Linked DNA regions of Bradyrhizobium sp. AZCC 1610. The protein of the gene in region 1 interacts with the protein of each later gene in a pairwise test. Links are inferred from orthologs where the notes say so. Each region holds a gene or a part of one and is shown on either strand. Other genes may lie near its edges.

Region 1 (3,885 bases):
GAGTTCCGGGGCTTATATCGGCGCCACCTCACGACGGCAAGCGACCCGGTGACGCGGCTGCCACCTCTTTTTGGCGAGTTTTCGTGCGGCGGACGCGCCGCGGGGGCGAAGATTACAGCAATTTCACGGAGGTGAACCCTGTCTGAAGCCGCCGTGCCGTCTTCATTCAGCATCGCGGCCGTAGACTTAACGACGATCGAACGCAGGGCACGCGCGTCCGCCGGCCCCAGGGCGTCACGGGACCCGATCTCACTGATGGTGCCAACTGGCACCGAAACTTTGAGGAGACGATCATGTTACGCAAACTTTCGCTCGTTGCAGTGGCGGCAGCTTCGCTGGGTGCGGCCGCGCTGGCGCCGACCTCGGCCTCGGCCGGCGGCTGGCACCATGGCGGCCGGCACCACCATCGTCATCATCATCACGGCTGGGGTGGCCCGCGCGTCTTCATCGGCGGCCCGGCCTATTACGCCGGCGGATATGGCGGCTGCTACGCGCGGCGCCTGGTTCCGACCCCTTGGGGCCCGCGCTGGCGGTTGGTGAACCGCTGCTACTGAACTGATCTGAGCTTCCCCCCGAGACTGACGCCCCGGCCGCCGCGCCGGGGCTTTTTTTCAAGGAACCAATTTTGGAAAGTGATTCGACTACTTGCACGGGAAACAAATCGCGCCGTTGTGACTTGATCCGTCGACACCCTCGGACCTTGCGAGTGCTGCGAGGTGGAACTCGTCAAAGAGACTGTTCATGGATTCTCGAATCAACGGTTTCGTTCAAATCGATCACAAGACCTGCCAGTCCATTTGCCACGGCGTGGGCGAACGGTTGCAACAAAACATGCGCCCGGAAGCAGAACTTTCCCCCCGGCTGCGAGAGTTGATGGATGAACTGCGTCGGCGCGACGACGACGAGCTGCATTGAATGATGCTTTGCCGATAGAATTTGCCGATCAGCCGATAGATTTTTCCGATAATAAATGGGTTGCGTTTGCCGGCCGCTCCGGTGACAACCCCGCATGCTTTCCATCACAGATATTTCGGTCCGGATTGCCGGGCGGCTCCTGATCGACGACAGCACCGTGCAGATCGTGCCCGGCGCGCGCGTCGGCTTCGTCGGCCGCAACGGCGTCGGCAAATCGACGCTGTTTCACGCGATCCGCGGCGACCTGCCGACCGAATCCGGCAGCATCACCCTGCCGCCGCGCTGGCGCATCGGCAGTCTGGCGCAGGAGGCGCCGGACGGCCCGGAGAGCCTCGTCGATGTCGTGCTGAAGGCCGATCTGGAGCGCGACGCGCTGCTCCGTGAAGCCGAAACCGCCACCGATCCGCACCGTATCGCCGAGATCCAGGTGCGGCTGGTCGACATCGACGCCCACTCCGCGCCGGCCCGCGCGGCGGCAATCCTGAGCGGCCTCGGATTTTCCACCGCGGACCAGGCGCGGCCGTGTTCGGAATTCTCCGGCGGCTGGCGCATGCGGGTGGCGCTGGCGGCGACGCTGTTCTCGGCGCCCGATCTCTTGCTGCTGGACGAGCCAACCAACTATCTCGACCTCGAAGGCACGCTGTGGCTGGAAGACCATCTGGCCAACTATCCGCGCACCGTCATCGTGATCAGCCACGACCGCGACCTGCTCGACACCTCGGTCGATCAGATCCTGCACCTCGATCGCGGCAAGCTGACGCTCTACAAGGGCACCTATTCCTCGTTCGAGGAACAGCGCGCCACGCGCGAGATGCTGGACGCCAAGCATGCCAAGCGCCAGGCCGACGAGCGCAAGCGGCTGCAGGCCTTCGTAGACCGCTTCAAGGCGAAGGCCTCGAAAGCCCGCCAGGCCCAGTCGCGTGTCAAGATGCTGGAACGGATGAAGCCGATCACTGCGCTGGTCACCCAGGACGTGCGTGAAATCGCGTTCCCGACGCCGGAGAAAATGCTGTCGCCGCCGATTATCGCCGTCGACGACGTGTCGGTCGGCTACGATCCGAAAAAGCCGGTGCTCAATCGCGTCACGCTGCGTATCGACACCGACGACCGCATCGCCCTGCTCGGCTCCAACGGCAACGGCAAGTCGACGCTGGTCAAGCTGTTGGCCAACAAGCTGCAACCTTTCTCCGGCCGGATCACCCGGGCGGAAAAACTCTCGGTCGGCTATTTCGCGCAGCATCAGGTCGACGAGCTCAACCTCGACGGCTCGCCCTACGATCACGTCCGCAGGCTGATGCCCGATGCGCCGGAAACCAAGGTGCGCGGCCGCACCGGCGCGATCGGGTTTTCCGGAAAGGCCGGCGATACCCTGGTCAAGAGCCTGTCGGGCGGCGAGAAGGCACGGCTATTGCTCGGGCTTGCCACATTCTTCGGCCCGAACATGATCATCCTCGACGAGCCGACCAACCATCTGGACATCGACAGCCGTGCGGCGCTGGCCGAAGCGATCAACGATTTTCCCGGCGCCATCATTATGGTCTCGCACGACCGCTACCTGATCGAATCCTGCGCCGATCAATTGTGGGTCGTCGCCAATCAGACGGTGACGACTTACGACGGTGACCTCGACGATTACAGGCGAATGGTGTTGTCGATCGGCGACACACGCAGCGGTTCGCGCGAGCGCATCAAGGAAAGCGCGAAGCCCGAGCGCGGCAAAAGCGAAAGACGAACGCCGCTGAAGCAGCGGATCGCCGAGGCCGAGGCCGAAATCCAGCGCATCAACGGCATCATCGCCAAGATCGACACGGCGCTTGCCTTGCCGGATCTGTTCACGCGCGATCCCAAGCAGGCCGCCCAGCTCAGCAAGGCGCGTGCCGGTGCCGAAAGCGCGCTGCGGCGGGCTGAGGAAGTCTGGCTGGAAGCAAGTTCACAATACGACGAAGCGGCGGGCTAGAGTCGGTTCCGATTGAATCAGAACCGGCTCTAGCTTCTTGTTTTGACGCGTTTTCTTGACACGAACCGGTACCCATCCCCCGGATCAAGTCCAAGGACCTGCTTCGCTTGAAAACGCTATAAAACCGCTCGATGCCCGCGAACTACGCGGCCGGCTTTTTCTTCGGCTTGGCGCCCCTACCCGGCGCCACCGGCTCCGGTCCACGCTCGATCGACGTCAGGCGTCCCGCGGTAAAGGTGTAGATTCCGGCCCGCTGGCCACGCGAATAGTTGATGACGGCGACTCGGTCGCCGCGCGCGTTGCTGGAGAAATTGACGTTGTCGGGTGCACCAATGCCACGCACGACGTCGCATTCGGTATGACCGAGCGCCACCGTTCCGGTCGTCGAGGGAGGCGGACTGCCTGCAGCGCCGTCTGCCAGCGCGTTTGCACCAGCGCCCGGCGTCGCCATTCCGGGACAACCGCCGTCGGCACTGACCAGTTCATCCGGCGTCACAGACTTTTCCGGGCTGAGTGGCGGCGTTTCGATCGACACGTTTCGGATGAACACGCGGCCGGAACGGGAAAACCAGTCCGCATCCTTCGACAGAAGGTCTGACGCACCCGAGCAGCCCGCAAGCGCGGGCCCGAGCAGCAACAACATCAGCAGTGGTTTTCGATCGATCGTTCCGCGTCGCACGCTAGACCTTGGCTCCGCCCTTGACTGTAACCATTTGTCCGACCATCACTTTGCGGCACGACCATGGCTGCCCGCAAGGTCCGGCGCAGAATCCGCAGATTATCATTAATTCCCCAAGATCGCTAATTTCCACCAATTTCCAAGGACCACTAATATCCGAGCATCGCTATTGCCGCCGCTGCCACCGGCCCCGCTCGTCGGTCTGCCAATAAGTCAGCTCGAACCCTCGTGCCTTGCAATCGGCCCAGGCGCCGCGCGCCGCGGTCAGCGCGTCATCATCGTCGCCGTTGAAGACCAGCACCACCCGTTCGTAGCTGTCGCAATCGGCCGGCAA
Region 2 (4,441 bases), 4.8 Mb from region 1 along the record:
TAAGGGCGGCTCGAAGCATCTCAACCTGCCTGTGTTCGACACCGTCGCCGAGGCGCGCGAGAAGACCGGCGCGGATGCTTCCGTGATCTACGTCCCGCCGCCGGGCGCGGCGGACGCGATCTGCGAAGCGATCGATGCGGAGATTCCGCTGATCGTCTGCATCACCGAGGGCATTCCGGTGCTCGACATGGTGCGCGTGAAGCGCTCGTTGTCGGGATCGAAGTCGCGCCTGATCGGGCCGAACTGCCCGGGTGTGATGACCGCGGGCGAGTGCAAGATCGGCATCATGCCGGCCAACATCTTCAAGCCCGGCAGCGTCGGGATCGTTTCCCGCTCGGGCACGTTGACCTATGAAGCCGTGTTTCAGACCACCCAGGAGGGCCTCGGCCAGACCACCGCGGTCGGCATCGGCGGCGACCCGGTCAAGGGCACCGAATTCATCGACGTACTGGAAATGTTCCTGTCCGACCCCAAGACCACCTCGATCATCATGATCGGTGAAATCGGCGGCTCGGCCGAGGAAGACGCCGCCCAGTTCATCAAGGACGAAGCCAAGCGCGGCCGCAAGAAGCCGATGGTCGGCTTCATCGCCGGCGTCACCGCCCCTCCCGGCCGCCGCATGGGTCATGCCGGCGCGATCATCTCTGGCGGCAAGGGCGACGCCGGATCCAAGACCACGGCCATGGAAGCGGCCGGAATTACGGTCTCTCCGTCGCCGGCACGGCTCGGACATACCCTTGCCGAAAAGTTGAAGTCCTAATTCAATTCTTGGTTCTTTTCGGGGCGAAGTTTCGCACTAAATAGGGTAAGGGGTACTTTATCCCGCTGATCCGGTTTCCGGATCGGCGATGCGCCGTCTTCTACGCGCAAACCGAAAATCACCAGGACGCCATCATGTCTCGCCAGGACGCGAACGCAGCATTTGCTCTCTCCTCATTTTTGCAAGGCACCAACGCCACCTACATCGACGACCTCTATGCCCGCTACGAGCAGGACCCGGCGTCCGTCGACGCCGAATGGCAGGAATTCTTCAAGAGCCTGAAAGACACCCCCGCCGACGTCCAGAAGCACGCCGAGGGCCCCTCCTGGGGACGCGACAACTGGCCACTCACCCCGCGCGACGAGCTGACCTCGGCGCTGGATGGTAACTGGGTCACCGTCGAGAAGGCGGTCGGCGCCAAGCTCGCCGCCAAGGCGCAGGCGAAGGGCGCCGAGCTGTCGGCCGCCGACGTCAACCAGGCGACCCGCGATTCGGTCCGCGCCTTGATGTTGATCCGCGCCTACCGCATGCGCGGTCATTTTCACGCCAAGCTCGATCCGCTCGGCATCGAAGCGCAGCGCGATCGCGAAGAGCTCGATCCGCGCACCTATAGCTTCACCGAAGCCGACTTCGACCGCAAGATCTTCCTCGATCATGTGCTCGGCCTCGAATACGGCACGCTTCGCGAAATCGTCGCGATCTGCGAGCGCACCTACTGCCAGACGCTCGGCGTCGAGTTCATGCACATCTCCAACGCTGCGCAGAAGGCCTGGATCCAGGAGCGCATCGAGGGTCCGGACAAGGAAATCAGTTTTACGCGCGAGGGACGCCGCGCGATCCTGAACAAGCTGGTTGAAGCCGAGGGTTTTGAAAAGTTCTGCGATCTCAAGTTCACGGGCACCAAGCGTTTCGGCCTCGACGGCGCTGAATCGCTGATTCCGGCGCTCGAACAGATCATCAAGCGCGGCGGCAATCTCGGCGTGAAGGAGATCGTGCTCGGCATGCCGCATCGCGGCCGCCTCAACGTGCTGACCCAGGTCATGGGCAAGCCGCATCGCGCGCTGTTTCACGAATTCAAGGGTGGCTCGGCCAACCCGGACGCGGTCGAAGGCTCCGGCGACGTCAAATACCATCTCGGTGCGTCGTCCGACCGCGAGTTCGACAACAACAAGATCCATCTGTCGCTGACCGCGAACCCGTCGCATCTCGAAATCGTCGATCCCGTCGTGCTCGGCAAGGTTCGCGCCAAGCAGGACCAGCACGGCGATCCGCCGGACATGCGCATCTCCGTGCTGCCCATGCTGATGCATGGCGACGCGGCGTTCGCCGGCCAGGGCGTGGTGGCGGAATGCTTCAGCTTGTCCGACCTGAAGGGCTACCGCACCGGCGGCTCGCTGCATTTCATCGTCAACAACCAGATCGGCTTCACCACCTATCCGCGCTATTCGCGCTCGTCGCCCTATCCGTCCGACGTGGCGAAGATGATCGACGCGCCGATCTTCCATGTGAACGGCGACGATCCGGAGGCGGTGGTGTTCGCCGCCAAGGTCGCGATCGAGTTCCGGCAGAAATTCCACAAGCCTGTCGTGATCGACATGTTCTGCTATCGCCGCCATGGCCACAACGAGGGCGACGAGCCCGCGTTCACCCAGCCGGTGATGTACAAGCGCATCGCTTCGCACCCGTCGACGCTGGAAATCTACGCCAGGCGGCTGATCGCCGACGGCGTGATGACCGAGGGCGAGGTCGAGAAGGCCAAGGCCGACTGGCGCGCGCGGCTCGATGCCGAGCTCGAGGCGGGCTCCGGCTACAAGCCCAACAAGGCTGACTGGCTCGATGGCAAGTGGGCCGGCTTCAAGTCGGCCGATCAGGAAGAGGAGGCCCGCCGCGGCGTCACCGGCGTCGATGTCAACATCCTCAAGGATATCGGGCGCAAGATCACCAAGGTGCCGGACGGCTTCCGGGTTCACCGCACCATCCAGCGCTTCCTGGAAAACCGCGCCAAAGCGATCGACAACGGCGTCGGCATCGACTGGGCGACCGGCGAGGCGCTGGCGTTCTGCACGCTGCTGCAGGAAGGCCGTCACGTCCGGCTGTCGGGACAGGATTCCGAGCGCGGCACCTTCTCGCAGCGCCATTCGGTGCTGATCGACCAGGAAGACGAGAGCCGCTACACGCCGTTCAACCATCTCGGCCACGACCAGGGTCATTACGAGGTCATCAACTCGCTATTGTCCGAAGAGGCGGTGCTCGGCTTCGAGTACGGCTATTCGCTGGCCGAGCCGAAGGCGCTGGCGATGTGGGAAGCGCAGTTCGGCGACTTCGCCAACGGCGCGCAGGTGCTGTTCGACCAGTTCATCTCGTCGGGCGAGCGCAAATGGCTGCGCATGTCCGGCCTCGTCTGCTTGCTGCCGCATGGCTATGAAGGGCAGGGACCGGAGCATTCTTCGGCGCGGCTCGAGCGTTTCCTGCAGATGTGCGCCGAAGACAACATGCAGGTGGTATATCCCACTACGCCTGCGAATTACTTCCACGTGCTGCGGCGCCAGCTGCATCGCGAAATCCGTAAACCCCTGATCCTGATGACGCCGAAGTCGCTGTTGCGGCACAAGCGCGCGGTCTCGCAGCTCGACGAGCTGGCGGCGGACACCACCTTCCACCGCATCCTGTACGATGACGCCCAGATGCTGCCCGACGAGAAGATCAAGCTCACGCCGGACGACAGTATCCGCCGCGTCGTGCTGTGCTCGGGCAAGGTCTATTACGATCTCTATGAGGAGCGCGAAAAGCGCGGCATCGACGACATCTACATCATGCGCGTCGAGCAGCTTTATCCGGTGCCGCTGAAGGCGCTGGTGCACGAGCTCGCCCGCTTCAAGAACGCCGAAGTGGTTTGGTGCCAGGAAGAGCCGCGCAACATGGGCGCGTGGCACTTCATCGAGCCCTATCTCGAATGGGTGCTGAACCAGATCCATGCGCCGAACAGGCGTCCGCGTTACGCCGGCCGCGCCGCCTCGGCCGCAACCGCCACCGGTTTGATGTCGAAGCACCAGGCGCAGCTCAAGGCGATGCTGGATGAGGCGCTGAACTAGGAAATCACCATTCGTCATGCCCCGCGAAGGCGGGGCATCCAGTACGCCGCGCCACTAAAGTTCGATCACGACCGTCCCGGCGTACTGGATCGCCCGCATTCGCGGGCGATGACAGCCTTGGAATTTGAGACTGCTAAAGGTTACTGAGGAAACCATACCATGACTGAAATTCGTGTTCCGACGCTCGGCGAGTCCGTGACGGAAGCCACCATCGGCCGCTGGTTCAAGAAAGCCGGCGACGCCGTCGCGGTGGACGAGCCCCTGGTCGAGCTTGAGACCGACAAGGTCACCATCGAGGTGCCGGCGCCGTCTGCCGGCGTGCTCGGCGAGATCGCAGCCAAGGACGGCGAGACCGTCGCCGTCGGCGCGCTGCTTGGGCAGATCAATGTCGGTGCGGCCGGTGGCGCCAAGTCGGCCGCGCCCGCCAGGGCCGCCGCCCCGGCTGCAGCGCCCGCAGCCGCCGCGCCTGCTGCGGCTCCGAAGGCTGCGGCATCGGATGCGCCGCTGGCGCCGTCGGTTCGAAAACTCTCCACTGAGAGCGGCATCGATACCGCGACCGTTCCGGGCTCCGGCAAGGACGGCCGCGTCA

What was found. The genes of interacting proteins can lie anywhere in the genome.
Region 2: the proteins of V1279_RS12845 (region 1) and V1279_RS36440 interact in binary tests that used the Escherichia coli proteins (3 or more experiments, as listed by UniProt). The link is inferred for Bradyrhizobium sp. AZCC 1610 from one-to-one orthologs.

What each region holds. Positions count from the first base shown.
Region 1 is NZ_JAZHRR010000001.1:2,686,053-2,689,937, reverse strand. Bases 512-3,440 are described here. They hold V1279_RS12845 (ABC-F family ATP-binding cassette domain-containing protein), read left to right. Parts: upstream 512-1,009; coding sequence 1,010-2,872; downstream 2,873-3,440. Other genes in these bases: V1279_RS12840 (hypothetical protein), read right to left, coding at 3,015-3,440; V1279_RS12850 (hypothetical protein), read left to right, coding at 742-915; V1279_RS12855 (sulfur globule protein precursor), read left to right, coding at 512-554. In the rest of the region: more of V1279_RS12855, read left to right, coding at 294-511; more of V1279_RS12840, read right to left, coding at 3,441-3,515; V1279_RS12835 (DNA polymerase III subunit chi), read right to left, coding at 3,718-3,885. UniProt on the Escherichia coli protein: Genetic data indicate it may be involved in ribosome assembly or function.
Region 2 is NZ_JAZHRR010000001.1:7,436,804-7,441,244, forward strand. What follows is about bases 568-4,052. They hold V1279_RS36440 (2-oxoglutarate dehydrogenase E1 component), read left to right. Parts: upstream 568-894; coding sequence 895-3,852; downstream 3,853-4,052. Other genes in these bases: sucD (succinate--CoA ligase subunit alpha), read left to right, coding at 568-760; odhB (2-oxoglutarate dehydrogenase complex dihydrolipoyllysine-residue succinyltransferase), read left to right, coding at 4,012-4,052. Outside these bases: more of sucD, read left to right, coding at 1-567; more of odhB, read left to right, coding at 4,053-4,441. UniProt on the Escherichia coli protein: E1 component of the 2-oxoglutarate dehydrogenase (OGDH) complex which catalyzes the decarboxylation of 2-oxoglutarate, the first step in the conversion of 2-oxoglutarate to succinyl-CoA and CO(2).